DNA from 4 places in the Paenibacillus sp. GCM10027630 genome. Region 4 is predicted to be linked to each of the others. Evidence: riboswitches for the same ligand, from Rfam matches in the RefSeq annotation. Region 4 holds a riboswitch; each other region holds the start of a gene.
The links. A riboswitch is a leader RNA that binds a small molecule or an ion and turns the genes downstream of it on or off. The one in region 4 is predicted to bind cyclic di-AMP.
Positions count from the first base shown of each region.

Region 1: it holds a riboswitch for cyclic di-AMP, as region 4 does, so the genes downstream of both, ACFQ0C_RS27410 (hypothetical protein) here and ACFQ0C_RS06915 (TrkH family potassium uptake protein) in region 4, are expected to answer to the same signal.
Region 2: it holds a riboswitch for cyclic di-AMP, as region 4 does, so the genes downstream of both, ACFQ0C_RS24135 (C40 family peptidase) here and ACFQ0C_RS06915 (TrkH family potassium uptake protein) in region 4, are expected to answer to the same signal.
Region 3: it holds a riboswitch for cyclic di-AMP, as region 4 does, so the genes downstream of both, ACFQ0C_RS02780 (CAP domain-containing protein) here and ACFQ0C_RS06915 (TrkH family potassium uptake protein) in region 4, are expected to answer to the same signal.

Region 1 covers NZ_JBHTGY010000056.1:40,697-46,519, reverse strand. Annotated here, with positions in the region: gene kdpB (potassium-transporting ATPase subunit KdpB) at 1-1,349, opposite strand, end outside; gene kdpA (potassium-transporting ATPase subunit KdpA) at 1,378-3,057, opposite strand; gene kdpF (K(+)-transporting ATPase subunit F) at 3,096-3,173, opposite strand; gene ACFQ0C_RS27410 (hypothetical protein) at 3,321-3,728, opposite strand; cyclic di-AMP (ydaO/yuaA leader) riboswitch at 3,961-4,169, opposite strand; cyclic di-AMP (ydaO/yuaA leader) riboswitch at 4,246-4,439, opposite strand; cyclic di-AMP (ydaO/yuaA leader) riboswitch at 4,771-4,944, shown strand; gene ACFQ0C_RS27405 (hypothetical protein) at 5,054-5,515, shown strand; gene ACFQ0C_RS27400 (hypothetical protein) at 5,556-5,823, shown strand, end outside.
Region 2 covers NZ_JBHTGY010000050.1:29,959-35,781, forward strand. Annotated here, with positions in the region: gene ACFQ0C_RS24125 (M1 family metallopeptidase) at 39-2,219, shown strand; gene ACFQ0C_RS24130 (hypothetical protein) at 2,232-3,047, shown strand; cyclic di-AMP (ydaO/yuaA leader) riboswitch at 3,427-3,566, shown strand; gene ACFQ0C_RS24135 (C40 family peptidase) at 3,571-4,056, shown strand; gene ACFQ0C_RS24140 (cryptochrome/photolyase family protein) at 4,208-5,599, shown strand; gene ACFQ0C_RS24145 (methyl-accepting chemotaxis protein) at 5,757-5,823, shown strand, end outside.
Region 3 covers NZ_JBHTGY010000003.1:72,588-78,410, reverse strand. Annotated here, with positions in the region: gene ACFQ0C_RS02790 (response regulator transcription factor) at 1-595, shown strand, start outside; gene ACFQ0C_RS02785 (alpha/beta hydrolase family protein) at 600-1,646, shown strand; gene ACFQ0C_RS02780 (CAP domain-containing protein) at 1,756-2,409, opposite strand; cyclic di-AMP (ydaO/yuaA leader) riboswitch at 2,417-2,550, opposite strand; gene ACFQ0C_RS02775 (alpha/beta hydrolase family protein) at 2,999-4,045, shown strand; gene ACFQ0C_RS02770 (hypothetical protein) at 4,403-5,161, shown strand; gene ACFQ0C_RS02765 (hypothetical protein) at 5,797-5,823, opposite strand, start outside.
Region 4 covers NZ_JBHTGY010000011.1:161,420-167,242, forward strand. Annotated here, with positions in the region: gene ACFQ0C_RS06900 (LysR family transcriptional regulator) at 1-50, shown strand, start outside; gene ACFQ0C_RS06905 (cation:proton antiporter) at 75-1,319, opposite strand; gene ACFQ0C_RS06910 (potassium channel family protein) at 1,377-2,039, opposite strand; gene ACFQ0C_RS06915 (TrkH family potassium uptake protein) at 2,052-3,404, opposite strand; cyclic di-AMP (ydaO/yuaA leader) riboswitch at 3,502-3,648, opposite strand; gene ACFQ0C_RS06920 (CPBP family intramembrane glutamic endopeptidase) at 3,897-5,552, shown strand; gene uvrC (excinuclease ABC subunit UvrC) at 5,575-5,823, opposite strand, start outside.

The DNA.
Region 1 (5,823 bases), on a different contig from region 4:
TTCATACCGGGCTTCACGGTATCCTTCAAATAGATCAATCCGAATATTTGATTATCTACAGCTACTGCAAGAGGTGTGCCGCCTTCTGAGGCGATCGCATTGCTTTTGACATCCAAATCACTTGGAATCGTGCCTCCAGAGGCTTCCACCCATTTCTTCACCGCATCGACGGCACCTTTACGAACCTTGCGCCCGTCTGTCAGATCAATCCCGCTCATCCGCGTTTCAGCCTTGAATTCAATAAATTCTCCGCCAGCCGCAAGTCCTTCGTTATAAGCCAAGCCTTGCTTCTTCATTAACTCCAGCACGGATCGCCCTTCCGGTGTCTCATCCTTCATGGAGCTGATTGCCGCCCATTCGCCCAGTACTCTTACATTGTCGGAGCCGACTGGAATAAACTCACTTGCCATCCGATTACCAAAAGTGATGGTCCCGGTTTTGTCGAGAATCATCGTATTAATATCTCCTGCGGCTTCCACTGCTTTACCTGACATGGCGAGAACATTAAATTGAGTTACCCGATCCATACCAGCTATTCCTATAGCGGACAGCAAGCCACCGATCGTTGTAGGAATCAAGCAGACCAGCAGGGAAATCAATACCGGTATTTGCAATTCAATTTCCAAAAATTTAGCAATGGGAGCCAAGGTGACGACTACGATCAAGAAAATCAGTGTCAAGCTCGAAAGCAATGTGTTCAAGGCAATTTCATTCGGCGTTTTTTGCCGTTTGGCCCCTTCAACCAGAGCGATCATCCGGTCGATAAACGATTCTCCCGGATCGCTCGTAATTCGAACCTTAATCTTGTCGCTGACTACTCGCGTACCGCCAGTTACAGAGCTGAAGTCGCCGCCAGCTTCTTTAATAACAGGGGCAGACTCACCTGTAATCGCTGACTCATCAACGGACGCAAGTCCCTCTATCACTTCACCGTCACCAGGAATCATCTCGCCTTGCGAGACTACTACGATGTCGCCCTTGCGAAGCTCTGTTGACGGAATTTCCTTCAAGCCCCCGTTAACTACTTTTATCGCGGTAATCTCTTGCTTCGATCTTTTCAACGAGTCAGCCTGAGCCTTCCCCCGCCCTTCTGCCAGAGCTTCCGCAAAGTTAGCGAACAGCACGGTAAAAAGCAGGATCACAAATACGGTAAGGTTAAAGCCTATGCTATCCTCCGTACCAAAATATCCAGGCAAAATGGTCATCAATAAAACAATGAGCGTACCTACTTCAACCACAAACATCACTGGATTTTTCATCATCGTGACCGGGTTCAGCTTCACAAAGCTATCTTTAACGGCATTTGCAACAATATCACCGGATAATAATTTTCGTCTATTCGTATTCATTTGTAGTTATCCACCTCTTCCATTTCCATTAACGGATCGTCAAATACTCTGCGATCGGCCCGAGCACAATACCAGGCAAGAACGTCAAAGCCCCTATAATCAATACAGTTCCTACGAGAATACCGGCAAACAGACGGTTATCGGTGCGGAAAGTCCCGATGGTCTCAGGAACCCATTGCTTGCGCAGCAGGGAACCGGCCACGGCCAGCATTGCTACCATGGAAACGTAGCGGCCAAACAGCATAACAAGCCCCGTTGAAATATTCCAAAACGGAGTATTGTCTCCAAGTCCCTCGAAGCCCGATCCGTTATTGGCGGCTGAAGATGTATACTCGTACAGCACTTGCGAAATGCCGTGGAAAGAAGGATTAGAAACCCCTGCTTTCCCCAACTCCGTGGCCAGCGCGATAGCTGTCGGAGCCAGAATGATCAGCGGATGCGCTAGAATCGCAATCGCAATCAGCTTCATCTCGCGCGCTTCTATCTTCCGGCCCAGAAACTCCGGTGTTCGGCCGACCATCAGCCCTGCAAGGAAGACCGCCAAAATAGCATACATAAGCATATTGACCAATCCTACGCCTTTACCGCCAAATACACAGTTCAGCATCATTAAGGCTAATGGAGTGATGCCTCCAAGCGGCGTCAGTGTGTCATGCATATTGTTTACACTGCCAGTGGTAGCCGCTGTGGTTACCGTTGTAAACAATGCCGATTGGGCGATTCCAAAGCGTGTTTCTTTCCCTTCCATGCTGCCTTGAGAAGCGTCGATACCCAGCTTATTGAGTACCGGATTTCCACTGGATTCCGCTGCATACGATAGCGAGAGGAACATGACAAACAAAATCATCATAGCCGAGAAAATAACCCAGCCTTGCTTGCGATTTTTGGCGAACAAGCCGAACGTATAAGGAAGTGCGGCAGACAATACCCACATCGACAAAATTTCAATGACGTTGGTCAACGGGTTCGGATTTTCGAACGGATGGGCTGAGTTGACTCCGAAAAAGCCGCCCCCATTTGTGCCCAAATGCTTAATAGATTCCAGTGAGGCAACCGGCCCTATGGCGATTTGCTGCCCCGTTCCCTCGAGCCCTGTTGCCGTTATAGTAGGCTGCAGCGTCTGCGGCACTTGCAAAGCCACAAGAAGCAGGGTAACCGCAAAGGCAAGCGGGAAAAACACACGAACATGAGCTTTCACAAAATCCTCGAAGAAGTTACCGATGGTTTCTCCTTTACTGGTAATCCCTCTTATAAAAGCTATCGCCACTGAAAAGCCTGTCGCTGCCGAGGTGAACATCATCATCATGATGACCGCCATTTGCGAGAAATAGGACAACCCGGACTCTCCGCTGTAATGCTGCAGGTTCGTATTGGTCATGAAGCTGATGACCGTATTGAAGGTCAGCGTTTCTTCCATATTGTCAATTCCGTTCGGATTTAAAGGCAGATACTTTTGCATTCTCAATATCAAATAGCTGACAGCAACGAGCACAATATTAGTAATGATAAAACTGAGCGCATACGTTTTCCAGGTCATGCCTTTTCGTTCTTTCAAGCCAATCAGTGAAAATATAGGTTTTTCTATAAAGGAGAACCATTTGTCCGTCCGGTTAGCTTCATTCGAAAATACGTGATACAGGTAGGTCCCCACCGGCTTAACCAGCAGCGCCAGAATCACAATGACAACGGCAATTTGTAAAATGCCCATAGTTAATTACTTCCCTTCCTAAGCCTATCTGTTTTTTATCAAAATTTTTCCGGATTAATCAGCGCGTAGGCCAAGTAAACAAAAATAAATACAGTAAATATCACGACGACTATCATTTACGGTCGCCTCCCGATTCCTGGATCACTCTTCCGCACCAGGACAGAAATCCTGTGAACAGCGCATAGGTCACTACTAGCATTAAAACCATGTAGAGATCCAACATGTATATTCCCTCCATTAATATCATTAAGATTGCTGACTATTTATCCGACATGCGACTGAACCAGGAAAGAAACATCCTCACTGGTCGTATGAATCACATAAGTGGCGCCGAGCCCTTTATAAATAAGACGCGGGTTACTCGTGTGTGTAATCACATAAATAGGCTTTACCGTCCAGCTGCGGCATATTTGAATGTAACGGCAGCATAAGTTCATGCTCTGTTCAAAAAGAAATATTTTACCGATAGGTAATTCTGGAATTTTCCATTTGGCTTGTTCAATAGTATCTATCAAAATGATATTTTTTACACCCAGACCATCCAGCCGCTGCTTCTCCCCTTTATTGTTAGCAATGGCGGCGAATGGCAATCCTTGCCGGATCAACTGGCATATGAATCCTTCACCGGTCTTGTTAGGCGCAGATACCAAAATAAATTCTTGCTGTTCCATTTCGATTTTCCTCCTTTTTTCCCCGAAAAGAAGGCAACCAACTATCCTCCAAAAGTGACACGAAGCTCTATAGTGAATTCCGATTACTTTTGGGGGAGCCCCCAATTATCTGCAGAAATTTGCTTCGCTTCATTCTTTAAGCGCAACAAAAAGAAGCCTGCGAAAAGAGGTGAACTCTTCTCGCGGCTTCCTAAGGCACAGAAAATTAAACCGTGTCTTACCCACGACAATCGTTGCCTCTCTCGATACGCTTACGAGGTTAGCTGTCGGATTCGGGCGTGAGAGTCGCCCTACCTGCAGGTATACTTCCAGCATACCTTGCAGGATTCACCCCATGAAGCTTGCCCGATACTTGTGTCTGACTTACAGACTAATGAAGTATCCTGCGCTCCTTTGGTTCCCCCGTTCCTTTTCCATTCAAGGACTCAGCGATAAAGATGCATGTTCATTTTACTGATGAAATAGTGTACCTAAAGCTGTTTGCTTTCAACTTATACGAATCAGTTCAAGCTTAAAAGTTTTTACTACCCAACGCCTACGAGGTTAGCTGACGGATTCGGATGGTGAGAGTCACCCTACCTGGATGCAAACTTGAGTGCATCTTCAGGATTCACCCCAAACGACTTGAAATACGGCTCTCACACCGTATTGGCATCGTTTTGTTGGTTCCCCCATTTTCCCTGTTATTAGGAAATTAAGCGGTTAGAATTGGAAACTTTGTTGTAAATCATGAGTCGTATCATACTCCTGTAGCTTAACACTGTAAATAAAGCATGACTTTCAAATGCGTCTATAACGGATAGCTAGAACCTCTTAATAAGGTTCATTCTTCAATTTACTGCATCTACCTCACTCTATCTCCATTTTTAAAGGAATTATCAAAAAACATAGCATAACCTAGCATTAGGGTAGATAATAAACGCTAACCTCAGTTGAATTCGCTTACATCTGCTTATACAGCAGAAATAACTAAAATAACCTCCTGATTGACGGTTTACAATATGCTCCAGTCAGCGTATGATACGTTTCAATAACTTCATATTTTATTTTCACGCTTAATTCCCGCATAGGGAAACGGGGGACCCACTTAAAGCCATCTTAGTATAGATGGTTCACGGGGTGAATCCTTACAGGTATGCCAACACATATCTGCTGGTAGGGCGCTCTCAAGCCCGAATCCGACAGCTAACCTCGTAAGCGAATTGAGAGAGAACCAACGATCGTGCTATTCCTAACCAGCTTGTCAGGAAGCCCGTGAGTAGAGATTCTCTGCTCTCCGGGCTTTTTTTTGTTGTCCAAAACAAATAACAAGGAGTGTATTCATTATGTTAAAGCTTGCTGACCCTCTGGATGCTCCATCCGACCGAACCCTGGAAGGCTTTAAAATTGGTTCCATGGAAATTTATCAATTTGATTGTCTTCTATTAAAAAGACGAATTCCGCAAGTCACAAACGAATGCGCATGCGGCTTGCTAAAAATATCGAGCAATGGAATCAACGGCTGGGAGGAATGCATCCTGCCTTCCTACGGGAGAAAATTCGACCTGATCCCATGGGCTTCTGTGTTCATTAAGTTAAAAGGACTTTCCGTACTTGAAGCCATGGCCTTCATCCAAAACAAACAGGAAGCATGGGGACAAGACCGCTGCTCGCTGGCCTATTCCGCTCTTCAGGATCTAATTAATCAGCTTCAAAAAACGGATATAACCCGTCCGCAAAAGGAAAACGGTATTGTACTGGAGCGTTCTTACTTGATTGATCAATCGCGATCCTATTTTTCCTTTTAAGCAAAATAACCTATTATATAGTAAGGGAAGGGATCATTCCATGAGTATTTTATATTTCATTGTAGTTTTCATTTTATTATGCCAGTGGATTTATTGGTTGATTTCACGTTACCCCGAAATACGCAAAATGCGGCGTGAAAAAAAGCGGATATATCGGCTCGGTGCCTTGTCTTTATTTATAGTTTCCTTGATCTTAAGCTACGTCCTTGCACAAGCGGCGGCTGTAATGCCCGTTTCCCAAATGACATCATTAACCTTCATTACGACTTTGTTTATCGGGCTAGTTTGCATCCTTTGCCTTAGAGTCT
Region 2 (5,823 bases), on a different contig from region 4:
TACATGCTTTAGATGCTTGTCAACGGGGTGAAAATGAGATGAAAAAACAACTCGGCAATCGAACTGCACAATGGTGTTTTCTTATTGTACTGGCCTGTGGAGCATCTTGGATAAGCCAAGCCCTCCTACCTTACGGTTATGACAACCAGCCTGCTCCCTCCACTACCAACCTGAAAGCGGACAGCAGCCCTCTCAGCTCTATGATCGTAAAACCTGCAGCGCTGGCATCCCGATCCACCAAAGGAGCACCAAACTTCCAGCAATTCCAGCTGGACTTATCCAAGGCCGACGGTTCTTCTTTAGGCCTCCAACCAGAAGCAAGGCCCACTATGGCAAATGCTAACGAACCATCCTCTTCAGCTGGACAACCGCCTGCCCCACCCGGACTCCCGGCCAAGCCTTTGGAGAAGCCGGCACCCAAACCTCTGAGCAATCGGATTGTAGAGTACCACATGAATGTGGAGTTGGATGCACAAGGAAAGATGCTCACGGGTACTTCATCGTTAACTTGGAAAAATCCCGGAAAATTGCCTGTTCAAGAAATTTATTTCCATTTGTACCCCAATGCTTTTAATTCTCCAAAAACGACCTTCATGAAAGAATCCGGAGGCAGGCTCCGGGATGATAAGAGCACGTCCAACAACAGAGGAGGCATGGACATTTCGAGCATCAAGACGCTGGATGGAGAAGAACTGCTTTCCCGCATCGAGTATGTGCAGCCAGACGACGGTAATAAAGATGACCGTACATTAATGAAGATAAAATTGCCTAAGGCTGTCAATTCCGGCGATAGCGTAACTCTTGATTACGTATTTTCGGTCAAGCTCCCCGCGGTTTTTGCACGAATGGGCTATGCGGATGACTTCGTGATGGCCGGTCAGTGGTTTCCCAAGGTTGCAGTGTACGAGCCAGCAGGCTCACGCGGAAGAACATCAGAGGGCTGGAACCTGCACCAGTACCACGGCAACTCCGAGTTTTACGCAGACTTCGGTATTTATGACGTTCGCATCAAAGTCCCTTCCAGCTATATCGTTGCAGCCACCGGATTTCCGATCAAGCCGCCTGCCGATGACGGCAAAACAAAAACATATGCTTTTTACTCCGATGATGTACATGATTTCGCTTGGGCTGCATCTCCTAACTTCATTTATTATGAAGAACCCTATGCGACTCCAAATCTACCGGGAGTTAAGATTAAGCTGTATCTCGACCCCAAACATGAGCAATTGAAAACCCGCTATATGACGGCCGCCAAAAAGGCACTCGCTCGTTACTCCCAGTGGTACGGCAGCTACCCTTACGCCACGCTATCCATCGTTGTCCCTCCAGAAAACGGAAATGGCGCCGGTGGCATGGAGTATCCTACACTGATTACCGGCTGGGGTGCGGGAGACAAAGAACCGGATTTAGAGCTGGAGCGAGTTATCGTTCACGAAATTGGCCATCAGTTCTGGTATGGGATGGTCGCCAGCAACGAATTCGAGGAAGCTTGGCTAGACGAAGGGTTCACTTCATACACCGAGGATAAATTAATGGAGCTCGAATATGGCGTGAAGCCGAATCTAACGGTTGAGTCGAGCTATATCACAGATCCAGAGGCGCTTAAACAAAACTCTTGGAATTACAGTGGCCATGGAAAATACGCAGAAAATGTGTACACGCGTGCCAAGCTGGTTTTGGAATCTATTGAGTCGCAAATAGGCAGTGCTACGATGGACCGTGTCATGCGTGCGTATTTCCAGAAATGGAAGTTCAAGCATCCCACAACCTCTGATTTTCAAGCTGTGCTTGAAAGTACGACGAAAAGAAGCTGGGATGAATTTTTCAAGCAGTACGTTTATGGCGGATTTATGGTTGATTATTCCGTGGCTGGGATCAAATCCAAGAAGGTTATTCGGGATGGTCAAATGGTTTATGAAAATACAGTACAAATCCAAAAGCTTGGGGGTACTTATCACAACATCCCTATTCGTTTTCATTTTGCTGACGGCTCCCAAATCGACAAAGTATGGGATGGTATAGACAGTGACGTCCAATTTAAATTAAACCATCCGGCTCAGCTGGACTGGGTCGCCATTGATCCACAGCATACTATCATACTGGAGAACAAACGGATAAACAGCTTTTTGAAAACTAACGTCGATAGCAAGCTAACCGCTCGTTGGAATTTAGGCGTCGTCAAATTAATGGAGACCCTATTCAGTTGGGTCGCTTGGTGAGGTGTGCAATCCATGTTGAAAACGATGAAAACAGGCTGGACAATGGCATGGCATCAGCCTTTTGCTGTATGCGCGCTGTTTATCTACAATCTGATCTGGGGACTTGTCCTATACAGCATGATCCGCTCTGTTGTTGTTCCTCTCCTCCACCGCTATCCAGGCAATGACCTGTCTCGGGAAGCGGTTCAGCTATTCTGGGTCGAGGGGCAGTTTCAAATCATGAAAACCGACCTCATTCAATACTACTTATGGTGGGGATGCGCACTGCTTGCTGCACGCATGCTGCTTAGTCCGCTTTTAAACGCCGGGATTTACTACTCAGTAGAGCATACAGAGATGAATGCAGGCTATCGATTCGTTCAAGGAATACAGAAGCTTGGCCTTCCGTTTCTAGGGCTGTATATATTGCAGATATTGCTAAGCGCGGCTCCACTCTATCTATTAGTACCAAAGGTCTTAGATGGCTACAACAAACATCTCACCCTAGAATCTCTAGCTTGGAGTATACTTCCACTCATAGGCGGATACCTGCTGTATTTGTTCCTGCTGCAAACGGCATTCATGTATGTACAATTCGGCAAGCTGAACGGAAAATCATCGGCACATTCGCTTCGGCTACTGCTTCGTAATACATTACCGGTGCTTCTGCTAGCCTTCACCTTACTGCTGATTACAGTTGCGATATCCGCTGCAGTGATGACGTCGGCGATGATATGGGCTGGTTTTGCAGCTGTAGCAGGGGTGCAGGCCTACCGCTTCATTCACATGTTTTGCAAAATGTGGGCGATCACCTCACAGTATGCGTTATGGAACGCCAACGAAGAATAAAAGAAAAAAGAAGGACTTAGGCTGCCTCAACGGCAGTTTAAGTCCTTTTTTGCGTCCATTTATACGATGTAATAAATAGGCTATTCAACCAGTGTCTTATGTCCTAATATTTTCCTTTTACGCGCGTCTGTCGAAGGAAAACAACTTCAGCTTTAGGTTATTTTTGTAAATAAAAAAAAGATTTTGTCGAATATGCATACCTGATATGGAGTGGAACTATAAAAAGATGACGCTTTCATTCGTTGGAAGCCGCCAAAAATAAGCCTTTATCGAATTTTCATGTAATGTTTCAGGTTTCGCCCTTTTAATTGTGAACATTTTGTGACTAAAGGAGGATTTTTTTATTTTTAATCGAATTTTAGTATTCAGAGCAAGAAAATAATACATAATGCCGAATTTCCGCTCCAAACGGAAAACGGGGGATCCAATCTTGGGTGAATTGATCTCGCTTCATAGTGATCATAGGGAACCTTCAACCGAACCCTCAAGCTAACCTCGTAGGCACCGGAAGGGGAACATCTTTTTGAAGAAGTTTTTTGGTATTGCCATGTCTTTAGCTCTATTTTTTACGATTCAAGTTGGGAGCGCCTCCGCCGAAACACCTATGAGTCAAGCCGTTAATGATGGACTTGGTTCGCCGTATAAAAGTGGCGGCACTACTAAAAAAGGCTTTGATTGCTCCGGCTACACCGCATTCGTCTTCGATAAGCTTGGCATCAGTCTGCCGCATCAATCCAAATCACAGGCAGCTCTCGGTACCACAGTGAGTCAAGATGAGCTTCGGGCAGGCGATCTTGTGTTCTTTGACACAGAAAACAAGGTAAATAAAGGCGTCAGCGGAATTTCTCACGTAGGTGTCTATGTAGGAGACGGAAAGTTCTATCATTCCGCTACTGGCAAAGGTATTTCCATCAATAAGCTCAGCGAAGCTTATTATGTGAAAACCTACGTTACGGCTAAACGCATTTTATCAGATGAGCAATATGCAGATGTGATGACCGACAACTGATCTAGAACAATCATGAACGATTTCTTTTCATTGAAGTCCTCAGTGCTTGCACCAACGCCCTCGCGTTGGACAAGCCTGCAGGGCTTTCTTTCTTTATATACGCTTTATTACCTCACCGGTTGCACGGCGAATCACAATTGGAGGTATTTGGATGATTCTTTTTCTTCACCGTAAGGATCTGCGGGTAAACGACCTGCCCGCCTTCGATTATATACTCGCTCGACGCAAACCAAGCCTGCATGTGCTCATCCTCGATCCGCACCTTCTGCAGCAGGATCGCTACCGCGAGCACAGCGGAATCAATTTCCTGCAGCACGCAGCGCGGCTGCAGGAGCTATACCGCGCAGCCGGACGTCAGCTGCACATGCTCTACGGCAATCCCGCGGAAGTTCTGCGCGGGCTTATGCAGTCGCATCCTGTGGAGGAGCTCGTGTTTCACGAGGACCACACTCCTTATGCGACGCAACGTGATCAGCAGCTGCGGGAAGTGGCGCAGGCTGCCGGGGTAGCCGTTACATCGTTCGACGAGCTGGCGCTCGCGAACCTGCGCGATTTCCAGCGCTGGACAGGACGCAGCGAGCCGTACAAGGTATTCACGCCGTTCTACCGGAAGTGGAGCGAGTATCTGCTCCGCTTCTACCGACCGGCATCGCCCGTGCACTTGCGCGAGCTTGCCGCAGCGGAGCTCGCGCCCGGCGCAGCTGCGGCGCATTCGCTGCCGCCTGAGCTTGCGGCAGCGCTTAGCGGCCATGCCGCGACAATCGCGCACGCAGGCGGGCCGGGCGCCGCTGTGGCAGCCCATCCGCTGCGCGTGCTGAGCGGCTTCCTCGCGGAGCGGCTGCCCGGCTACGCCGCAGGGCGCGACCGCTACGCGCAGGACGCCACGAGCCGGCTCAGCCGGCACGTCAATGTCGGCGCGCTCTCCGTGCGCGGCGTGTACGAGATGCTGCTCGAGCACGAGCAGCGGGAAACTTGGCTGCGCCAGCTGGCTTGGCGCGACTTCTACCTCTACCAAGCCCGTCTTGATCCGGACTTCTATTGCTATGAGAAGCGTTACGATCTCTCAACGCTCGACCAACGTCACTTCCAAGCCTGGTGTGAGGCGCGCACCGGCATTCCTGTCATTGACGCTGCCATGACAGAATTGAACACAACAGGCTGGATGCCTAATCGGCTGCGAATGATTACCGCCATGTTTTTGACCAAAAATCTGCTCTGCCCCTTTCCTTACGGCGAGCAGTATTTTCGCTTCAAGCTTAGCGATTATGATAATACGCTTAACCGCGGCGGCTGGCTATGGTGCGCTTCTCTAGGATTTGACGCGGCTCCCTACTTTCGCATCATGAATCCGGTCACCCAATCGGAAACACACGACCCTGAAGCGACCTATATTCGGCAATGGCTGCCTGAATTGGCGAATCTGTCGGATAAAGAAATTCACAAACCACGTCCGGGATCAATTGTTGACTTGAAATTATCAAGAGCTCGTGCTATCGAAGTGTATCAAAGATTTTACGAAGCAAATAAGCGTATATTTTCATGATTTTTTCAAATATTAGGTATATTTACCTAGTTAATTTACTGGTTTATTATTTTTAAAATAGTTTTTTCTATTATTTTTCAATAAGGCATAAAAAAAATGTCGAACCATGTCGATATAATATCATTAAGAAAACATTGGGTACGGGGGGATTTATTATATGACATGGTTTCGCAATCTTAAATTGTCTATAAAGCTTAGTATTACAGTTGGCCTGGTTCTTTTGT
Region 3 (5,823 bases), on a different contig from region 4:
AGGCTTGGAGGAGGCGGCTGCGAGATGGATGTCCTTTGTGGAAAAAGAGCGCTTTCCTCCCGAAATGATAAAAGAATGGGTTTTGAAGCTTCTACTGGACATGCGGGTCAAATTCAAATCGCTGCAAAAGTTCCAAACCAATTACTCTGTTGAGGTTCTCCACAGTACGATGAGCGAAATTGAACATACGAATCAATTGCAAAGCTGGATGCTTGTGCATCTGCATGAAATGCTTGAGCAAATGGGCACTATTTTCAAACAATCCAAGCGCGGAGAAATCAGTAAAGCTCAGAGATATGTAGAGGAGCATCTGCATCAAAAAATAACGTTAGAGGAGGTGGCTGATTACCTGCATTTGAATTCATCCTACTTCAGCAGGTTGTATAAAAAGGAAACCGGGTTGACTTTTATCGAATATGTAATCCAAACCAAGATGAATAAGGCTAAAGAGCTGTTGGATAACACGGACAAAACAGTGGAAGAAATCTCTTATCTGTTAGGCTACGATAATAAGCGTTATTTTATCCAGCTGTTTAAAAATGAAATGGGTGTGCCGCCCTTGGCCTACAGCGGGGCAATGAAACAAGGAGGGTAAACGAATGATTTATTTTGACGAAAAGAAGTATATCCAGACGGTACTGGAGAAAACTAAACGTGAATTCGATTATCGTAATGCATTGGATACAGGAGACTGGCAGGATTGGCAGCAGTCTTTTCGCAGCAGGCTGGCTGAAATTACAGGCTTTGATCGCATAAGGCGACAGTCAATTGACGTACCTTTGTCGCCGCGAATAACGGAGACCATTGAGTTCCCGGAATATACGCGGGAGAAGATCTATATAACAAGCGAAACAGGTATAGAGGTGCCGTTCTATCTTTTGCTGCCGCACTATGGGGTCAAGCCGGTGCCATTGACTATATGTGCACACGGACATGGGAGGCGCGGCAAGGAAGATTACGCTGGAAACTTCGAGACTCCAGAGGATCGGGAACAGGCTATTCTTCAGGATCGAAACTTGGCGGAGCAGGCAGTTTTGCAGGGATATGCCGCTATTGTACCGGAAGTACGGGGGTTCTGGGAGATGGCCCGTCAAGAGGACATGGATGAAGGGAAAAGCAAGTCTTGCGATGATATGCAGAGAATATCGCTATTGTTAGGCCGTTCCTTAATTGGTGAACGGGTTCATGATTTCAGCAGAGTGCTGGATTACGCAGCAAGTCGTTCGGAGCTTGACATGGAGAAGGTCATGATAACAGGTAATTCAAGCGGCGGTGCTGTATGTGTATTCGCAGCGGCCTTGGATGAGCGTATTAGTCTGGTAGCTCCGGGCTGCTACTTTTGTACGTTCGAGCATTCGATTGTATCTGTTCATCATTGTATCTGTAATGCCGTTCCGGGCATGATGCAAGTCGGGGAAATGTATGATGTGGTAGGCTTGATTGCTCCGCGTCCAGTGCTAATGATCAATGGAGAGACAGATCCGCTATTTCCCATTGAAGGGGTGCATATTTCCTTCCAGCATGTACAAAATATATACGGACAATTCGGCTCTGCTGATCGATGCGAGCTGTTTGTTGGAGACGGCGGGCACCGTTATTTTAAAAATCGTGTATGGGATTTTGTAAGAGAGCAATGGGGACTTTAATTGAATGCTTTCAGGCATTCTTACCTCTCCTGCATTTGCAATAAAAGCAAAAGACTGCCGGTAATTCCCGGCAGTCTGGGGAGACTTGTCCTATGGACAGTCTGATTGTTTAATTTGCGATAAATTCCTGTACCCATTCACCATTATAATAAGCTACTCCGATTTTGGTATAGTTCGGGCTTAAAATATTTTGTCGGTGACCTGGGCTGTTCATCCAGGAATTCATAACCTCCTGTGGTGTCCGTTGACCCATAGCGATGTTTTCACCGGCGTACGAATATTTAATGCCGTATGATTTCATCATGTCGAATGGAGATCCATAGGTTGGGGAAGTATGATCAAAGTAATGATTATTGTACATATCCTTTGCTTTGGCGAGCGCCATTGACGACAGGGAGCTGTCGCTTGTTAACGCCTTAACGCCTGCTTTGGCACGTTCCTGGTTCACTAAGGTAACTACTTGGCTAGCATAATCGGACACGGTTGCAGTTGTACCAGCTCCTGGTTGTTGAACAGTTGAACCGCTGCCGGCAGTTGTTCCTGTTCCAGGAATATTCAATATCAGTCCAGGCCAAATAATATTCGGGTTGGCCACCTGAGGATTAGCTTTTATCAGGGAGGTTAAGCTAACACCTTGTTTCTGGGAAATCAGCCACATAGTATCATTTCCTGTTACCTGGTAAGGAGCAGCTGAAACAACTCCAGCCCCAATCAAAGTACCTAGTGCAAGCGCACCTGTCAATACGGATTTCTTGAAACGCATTTAAATCATCCTCTCTTTTTTGTGCCTGCGGAGTTAGCTGACGGATTAGGGTCAAAGAGCAATCACCCTGCCACGAAAGTGGCTTCACCCCGAAGAATGGGTTCCCCCGCGCTTCATAAGAAGCTTTGGCCTTTGATTTATTTCTCAATAAGAACAGGCAAAGTTTAGCAACTTAGCGTCCCTTTTGAGGTTGTTTCATTTTATCACGGGTATTTGCTGAGGTCATTGCACAATGTTTTCCAAAAAATACGTAGAATATATAAGTTTATTTGAGGATAAAAGATCATAGAGGGTCATGATTGAGATGAACGAAATGATATGAATAGCCCGGTAAGGTCCGTCCGCGAGACGTCCCAAACCGGGCTTAGATTGTATTATTGACTCAATTATATAAATAAGTTTCATTCCCACTATGAATAAGCGGCCGCCATAATCGAAGCTGCGGTAGAACAATCCGTACGTACCCTTGTTTATAGACAAAATATTGACTTGGAACAATGGCGAGATTGGGTTATGTTATAAGGAACATACTATGACTTTTAACACTTAATATGCGAGTACAATGCGATGCGGGAGGGTGAGAGGATTAATGGTGTGGAATCCGGATAATTATCTGAAGTATTTGTATGACAGCATTAGCCCGGTAGAAAGATTCCAGGCGAATTCAGAACAGGAATGGAGCGAGTGGAGGAATCGTTTACGAGAACGATTCGTTGAGCTTCTTGGTGGTTTCCCGGCTGAGGCTGCTGATCTTGAACCGGTTGTTCTCGAATCAGTGGACTGTGGAACCTACATCCGTAAGCGTATGCAGATTCAGACCTACGCACATCTTCATATGCCTTTTTTCGTGCTGATCCCTAAGTCGACTCAGCACGAGGGCAAGCTTGGGGCTGTTATTGCATGCCATGGCCACGGTTACGGCAGCAAGGATATTGTAGGCCTGAACTCGGATGGCACAGTTAAAACGACAGATCTCGGTTATCAGAAGAACTTCGCTGTTGAGCTGGTCCAACGGGGATTTATAACTGTTGCTCCAGAGTTATTCGGGTTTGGAGACCGGAAGCTGGCTGAGGATAACCTGGAATCGAACTCCTGCAAGCGTTTGTCCGCCTTTCTGTTGGCAATGGGACAGACGATGGCTGGATATCGCGTGTATGAAACGCTGCGCCTCATAGACTACTTGTACACTCGCGAGGATGTAGACGTGAAGCGCATTGGTTGCATGGGCATTTCGGGCGGCGGGATGGTTTGTTCATTCGCAGCTGCCCTTGATGACCGGATTTCCGCTGCCGTTGTAAGCGGCTATGCTAACACGTTCCAATCGAGCATTCTGGCTATGCACCATTGTATTGACAACTACGTCCCCGGTCTGTCATTAACCGCGGAACTGCCGGATCTGCTCAGTTTGATCTCTCCCAAGCCATTGCTGCTTGAAGCGGGAATGAGTGATCCGATTTTTCCCGTTCACGCAACACGGGAAGCGCACGAGCAGCTAAAAAAGGTTTACGAGTTATTGGGAGCAAGCGAGCAATTGGAATTGAGCTTGTTTGAGGGGACGCATGAGATATCCGGGAAACATGCCTATGATTGGTTGAACAGGGTATTGGCTTCAAAAGCAGCTGACAGCTTTAGTTGAAGCGTTACGGCACTTCTTAAGTTCATACTTCGAAGCCTTGAATCTAGATATTTCAAAAAAATCTTTAAGCAGCAGTATGCCGCAGCTTGCCTTATAGGCAGGCTGTTTCCTTATTCATAGAGGTTCCCGAGAATAGTAAACGAGGTTTTATTTAAATATATCTAAAATGTGACAATATTCCTTTTAATGCGTGTTTTTCTGCCTTTTTATGAGTTTCTATGACTTTAGTCACATGATTATTACTTGTGGAATCGATAAAATATGGGGTATGCAAGTTAAGGAGCCCTAGAGAGAGATAAGGTATAGGAATTCAGCTTTACAGTTTTATTTATATTACAATTGAAAGTGGGAGAGAAAATGAAAAAGAAAATGTTGAATTATTTATTTGCTTCAGTAGTTGTCCTTTTATCATTGTTTGGAGTTTCATCAGCAGCATTGGCTGCTCCTGCATTGGATTTTGTAGTAACTGCAGTTGGTTATGATAATGGAGTTTTGAAAGCTAGCGGTACTTTTGCTAACACTGGGGACAAAAACATCGAAACAGTAAATAAAGTGGATGTTAAAATTATTCTTTTTAATGCTGAGGGAGAAAGCAAAGAAGTTGCTCATCAGTATTTCTCTAACTTGAAAGTACATATCAAACCAGGTGAGACAGCAGAATATACACTTGAATTTACAGATGTACCAGAATATGTGGATGCTACAGCGTGGAGTGCAGAGGAAGGCGATTGGGAATTTACATATTTTGAAGATGCAGCTCCTGAAGCGGCACCAGCCCCTGAAGCAGCAGCAGCTCCTGCAGCTGAAGCAGCACTTGATTTTGTAGTTACAAGCCTTGGCTATGACAACGGTACTTTAAAAGCCGGTGGGGTTTTCAAAAATATTGGTGGCAAAAACATCGATACTGTAAACAAAGTTGATGTGAAAATTTCTTTATTCAATGATGCTGGTGAAGGTAAACAAGTTGCAGATCAATATTTCAGCAACTTGAAGGTGAACTTGAAACCAGGAGAAGAGATCGAGTACACGCTTGAATTCACTGGAGTACCGGAATATACGGATGCAACTAAATGGAGTGCAGAAGAAGGCGATTGGGAATTTACTTATTTCGAGTAAATTCTGGCTTAAATTCATAGCTGATCCAGCTTAATCACATTATTTGTGGTTAAGCTTTTTTTTAATTTATAAGAAAGTTTAATGCACCCCATGATCAAGGGGGATGATTATAGGGATAGCAGCTATGAGCTCTGGAGGATTTTGTACGGAACGGAAAGTTCCGCTATTCCACCTGCCGCCGTCAATCTGGGGCAATAGCGGAAGCGGGAATTCCGTTATGTTGGCCGAATTGGAGCATTTATGTACAAATCAGAGCAATAACGGAACGGGCTGTTCCTTTATCACTCTGATTTTTGGACTTTTCAGGTGATAAAGGAACAATTACTTCCGTATTACGCTTCACTCCCGTGGATGCAGTACCGACGTGTTGTTTAGGATTATGTATGTGCAGGGATCTCTGCACTAAAAGTATAGAAGCTAACCGTACATGGAACATCAGCAGAGGAGTTCATTGCTATCATTTTCTTGTGTTTCAACTTAAAGTGAGCAAAAGAACCGTCAAACTCCCACTTTTAAAGTGGGGTTGAGGGTTCTTTTTCGATCCTATATGTATGGGTTGGTACTTTTTGAGTTACCGAAGGCATCAGGCTCGTCAACTCTCCATTCGTTTCTTGCCGAAGGTAAGATGGAAACATTCATTTTAAGTTAACGGATGCTCTGTC
Region 4 (5,823 bases):
CGCAGCAATTTATTGAAAAGGCCAAGGATTATTTCAATAAACACGGTTAAGTCTTCTTAATCAAAACACTACTATTAATGGTTCATACTTTCGCCTGTTTCCTCGATACCCAGCTTTCTCGCCACATACGCTGTAGTCCCCGCCTGAAGGAGAATCGTCAGCAGCACAGCCAGAAAGGTCACGGAAGCGATCACATCGGCATATTTAATGCCGAGTCCAGCGATCATACCCGACAGCGCAGCCGGAATGACTCCCGTCTCACGGACCCAGAACATGAACACAATCTCATTCCGGGTCCATCCGGCCTTGCGGTCAGGAAGCGTACAGGCCAATACGGTTAACGGGCGTGCCACCAGCATAAATACGGCGATTACTGCAAGGCTTGGCCACAAATTAGCCACAATGAGCTGGAAGTTCACTTGACTGCCCAGCAATATAAATATAAGCATCCGCATAATCACCGTTATATTCTCTGTAAAATGGCCCATTTCATGACGCTTATCATTTAAATCCAGCTTGAATAAGTCCACATTGCCCCAGATTAAGCCTGCGGTAAATGTAGCCATGAAACCACTGACATGAAGCAAGTCGCCCAGCCAATAAGCTCCAATCGCTGTTACCACCAAAGCTATAGTTGCATAATCACGCAGCAAGCCGAGCTTGAGATGCCCCGTAATATAGGCAAATACGAAGCCAACTGCTGCACCCACCACGATCCCGCCTACGGCTGTTTTCAAGAAGTCAAACACGCCCGATGCTAGCGATACCGCCTGGCCGCCCATAATTACCGCAATAACCGTGAAAGTCAGGATGGAGGCAGTTGCATCATTGAACGCAGATTCGCTTTCAACGGTTTCCCTCACCTTGGTACGGATTTTCACCTGCTTGAATACTGGAATTAATGTTGCAGGATCTGTTGAAGCAATTATAGCCCCCAGCAAAACGGCATACATCATAGGTAATCCGAGGAACCAATGAGCCGCAAAAGCTACCACAGCACAAGTAATAAGCACACCAGGAACTGAGAGCAGCGAGACGGTTAACCACACCTTCTTTAACCCCGACAATCGAATGTTCCGTCCCCCGTCAAACAGGATCAATGCTGATCCTAACGTCAATATGAATTGATTGGTAAACGAGCTGCTAGTTTCAGTTACCAAGTGAAGCCCTTGACCTACAATCATGCCGGCTACTAGAAAAAGAGCAACATCCGGAAGCTTAAGCCAACCTGACAGTCTGCCAAACAACATGCCCATCCCAAGAATAAAAATTAATAAGAACAATACATGGTGAATCATCTCATTAACGTCAGTCTGCATCGGTCCACTCCATCCGCTTCCTTACAAAAGTTACAAGTTTCCTTTTATAATAGCTAATTAGCGTCTAACTTCGTTCTCAAACAATTCGATCTGTTGATTGGTTCCGATGATAACCATAATATCCTGATCGTCCAAGGTGTCTGAGGCCGTTGGGGCTATAATAACGCTATTCTTCTTATTAATAGCTACAACACTGCAGCCGTATTTGGCTCTCGTATCCAGTTCTCTTAGCGAATGTCCGCATAATCGTTTGGGCACTGTCAGCTCAGCGATTGTATAATCCTTCGAAAGCTCAATATAATCGAGCAAGTTCGGAGATACCAGCTGATGAGCAACGCGTATACCCATATCCCTCTCCGGATAGATTACTCTGTCCACGCCTATCTTTTGCAATACTTTGCCGTGAAGCTCAGACAGCGCCTTGGCAACTACCTGCTTCACACCGATATCCTTAAGAAGGATAGCCGTTAGTATACTCGATTGGATATCATCACCGATTGCAACGATGGCACAGTCGATATTGCGAATCCCCAGAGACCTAAGTACCTCTTCGTCCGTCGAATCAGCCACCACAACATGTGTCAGCTTCTCGCTCATTTCGTCGACCGCTTCCTCATCTTTATCGATGCCTAATACCTCATAGCCTAATTCAATTAATTCCTTAGCGAGGCTCGAACCGAATCTCCCTAAACCAATTACAGCGTACTGACTGCGTTTCATAAGTATGTTCCCCTATCCGATTGTAATTTTCCCTTCCGGGTATCTGTATAATTCTTTTTCCGTTTTCGGTCCGAGCGCATATGCCAACGTCAATGGTCCTAAACGGCCTACAAACATCATTAGTGCTATCATAACTTTACCGATATCCGACAAATCTGGAGTTAATCCCATAGTTAAGCCCACTGTGCCGAATGCCGAAGTTACCTCAAACAAGATCATTAAGAATGGGTGATCCTCCGTGGTTGACAGTACCATCGAGACGAATATAACTAGAAATAAGGCAATCATGGTCAACGTAATGGCCTTAAGGATACGATCCTTGCCCAAGCGGTAATGAAACAGCACGATATCTTCTTTACCGCGAATCATCGCGATTGTGGCGCCAACCAGCGTAGTAAACGTTGTTGTCTTAATACCGCCGCCCGTAGAACCAGGTGAAGCTCCTATAAACATCAGGATAATCGTGAAAAATTGGCTGGCCTGCCGCATGCCTCCGATATCGATTGTATTCGCTCCGGCCGTCCGTGGAGAAACCGATTGAAAGAATGCCGCTAATACTTTACCTGACCAATCGAGAGTTCCAAATGTCTTCTGATTCGTAAATTCAAAAATAAAAATAACAATGGCGCCAAAAAAGATCAGGAATCCGGTTGTGCTGAGCACTACCTTGGAATGGAGCGATAATCTTTTGTTCACCCTGAAGTCAAGCAAATCCGATATTACTATAAATCCAATCCCGCCTAATATGATGAGCCCCATCGAAACGATATTAATTATCGGATCGGAAGCGTAAGAGGTCAGACTGCTGAACGGTCCTGTCACACTTCCGAATAAATCGAAGCCGGCGTTGTTAAAAAAGGAAATTGCATGCCATATCCCATAATAGATCCCTTTGGCAGGACCCAGATCTAATGACCAACGAATAGAGAAAATGACAGCAGCGATCAATTCTATCGTTAAGGAATATCGAATTACCTTACGAATGAGGCGTACGATTCCTTCCATGCTCCCTTGATTCATCGCTTCCTGAAGAATTAAACGTTCTTTAAGCGAAATCCGTTTCTTCAGCATGAAGGCAAACAGGGTCGCCATCGTCATAAAGCCAAGTCCGCCCACCTGAATCAGCGTGATGATAACGATTTGCCCAAACATGGTGTACGATGATCCTGTATCCACAACCACGAGCCCGGTTACACAGGTCGCAGAAGTAGCGGTAAACAATGCGTTAAGAAAAGTATGCGGTGTCCCTGTTGCAGACGCTATAGGCAGGGTTAGCAGTATCGTACCAACTAGAATAATCGCAGCAAAACCCAATACCAAAATTTGCGGCGGCGTTAGTTCGATTTTTTTAAAAGTAAGCTTCATTTTTCACCCCGACCTCTAATTATCCCCACAACAATAACCCCCAAAATTATGTTTAAGCACAACAAAAAAGACACTGGAAGCCCACTGCCGTATTTATGGGTCCTGTTATTAAGCCTACGAGGTTAGCTGACGGATTCGGGCTTACAGGTACCCTATCATCCCAACATAATGCGCGTTGGAATTAAATTCACCCCTATTACAATGGTTCCCCCGTTTTCGAAAAGAAATTCGGCTTTTTATTCAATTGATATGAATTATAAGGCTCTTTATCAGGAAGTACAAAGTCGCTTTTGATCGAAAACGGGTGATATTCTTATTTTTACTAGTACTGACATGAGTAGGAGTGCGTGTTCGCTTTGCTTTTCACCGATTTTCCTCCTTTTGCTCTTGAATTCATTGGATTTTGCTTAGTCATTTGTGCTAAGTTAAAAGAATACACTGTTAAAATACTCAAGCTTACTAATCCATTATTTCAAAAGGAGACAATCATTAGTGAAACGACAATCGGAATCTCCTCTGCTGCTGTTAGCTGTTATAGGCATCATTCTTTATTTGACTGTTGTAGGCTCGTCCTATTTGCAAGATCCAGGCAAGTCAGTTGAGCCAGAACCGCGTTATCCGAGCATAACTAAGCAGGAAGCAGCCGATGCCGCAGCCCAATTTGTCAAAGAAAGGTTTGGACTCTCTGCAGGTAGTTACACTACGAATACCTTGTTTCAATCCAATTCCAAACGAAGCGGCTATTTGCAAAAGGAGAAGCTAAGCGAAGAATATACAAAACGCTTCAGCAGCTTGCCGATCGATTACTATGAGGTCGAAATCAACGATAATACCAACAAGATGACTTATTATATCGATGTGAATTATTCCAATCAGAGGTTACTTGGCTGGGAAGCCTACAGCGCGCCTTCAGCCAGACAGCAAACGATCGCATCACCCAAACCTGGAAATCAAGAGCTTGCAGAGCTTGCCATTAAAGATCAGGGATATTCGCTGGCAGATTTCGTAAAAGCAACACATGATCAAGGCAAAAAAGCTGCTGAAAGACGCGAGCGACCTTCAAGCGCCGCTGGTACGGAATTTGTGTTTGAGAGCAAAGACAAGCAAATTGGGACGGCCAAGCTTCTCTTGACTCTATCTGTTGCTAACGGTAAGGTCGTGTCCTTCCATCCCGTATTCGACATTCCTCAATCTTTCCTGGAGTGGCAAAAGCATCAGGACGACCGTGCAACTCTTATGACCCGCATCAGCTTGGCTGTTTCCTTAATCATGGCATTTGCCTCCCTGTACACCATTATCCGTTATCGAAAAGAAATTACGTTTCGACGGGGCTTATTGCTCAGCTTTCTTTTCCTTGCCGTCTACGTTGCCAATAATTTTAACATGCTGCCTGCATTCCGCACCTCTCATTCGGATGCGCCTTCGCAGCTGCAAGGCATCATCTACTTATGGATAAGCAATGTAATTATTTTTTTGATGGCTATCAGCGTTTATTTCGCATTGCTTGCAGGTAAAAACATGTGGCTGCGCCGAGGCTGGAATCCAATCGTCGAATGGAGTGACCCGACGTTCGGCAATCGCGTTGTGACGGCAATGGGCCGAGGGTACTTACTCTGTTTATTCGTCCTCGGAGTCCAACAAGGGCTTTTCTTCATAGCCGGAGAGTATTTCGATGTCTGGTCGGTCAATGACCCTTCGGACTCTGTGCTTAACATGTCAATTCCCGCTATATTTCCGTTGTTAGCCTGGTCCGCATCGATATCGGAGGAAGCCATTTACCGGCTGTTCGGCATCGCCTTCTTTTTGAAGCTGGTACGCAATCGGTTTTTGGCCGTGCTGCTTCCAAGTATGATTTGGGCGCTCAGTCATACCCAGTATCCTATATATCCGGTGTATACACGTTTAATTGAAGTTACCATTATTGGACTTATCTTCGGTTTCGCCTTCCTGAAATACGGGTTTATGACAGTCTTGTTTGCCCATGCCACAATGGATAGCATTCTGATGGGACTATCTCTCATTGATATGGGGGATTGGGCCCAAAGCATTATAGGCACCTTCTATCTGATATTTCCGGCAATAATAGGTTGGTTCCTTGCATGGGTGCATGGCAAAAGAAAAAGACGGGAGCAGATTGTCCCGTCATAAATAAGGATTACATATAAAGCTATCACTCTTCGAATACATCGGTAAGCTGAGCTTCCTGCTCTGGTTCATGAACAGGAGCCTCCGCACTGCCCAGCGACTGCATAATTTGGGCAGCCAGCTTCTCCCCGATTCCAAGGGGCCGGAAATCTTCAATTCCGGCTTCTTTTATTTTCTTCAGCGAGCCAAAATGCTTAAGCAGCGCTTTGCGGCGCTTCTCTCCGATTCCCGGGATCGCATCAAGCTGCGAAACAATCATGGACTTCGCACGGGT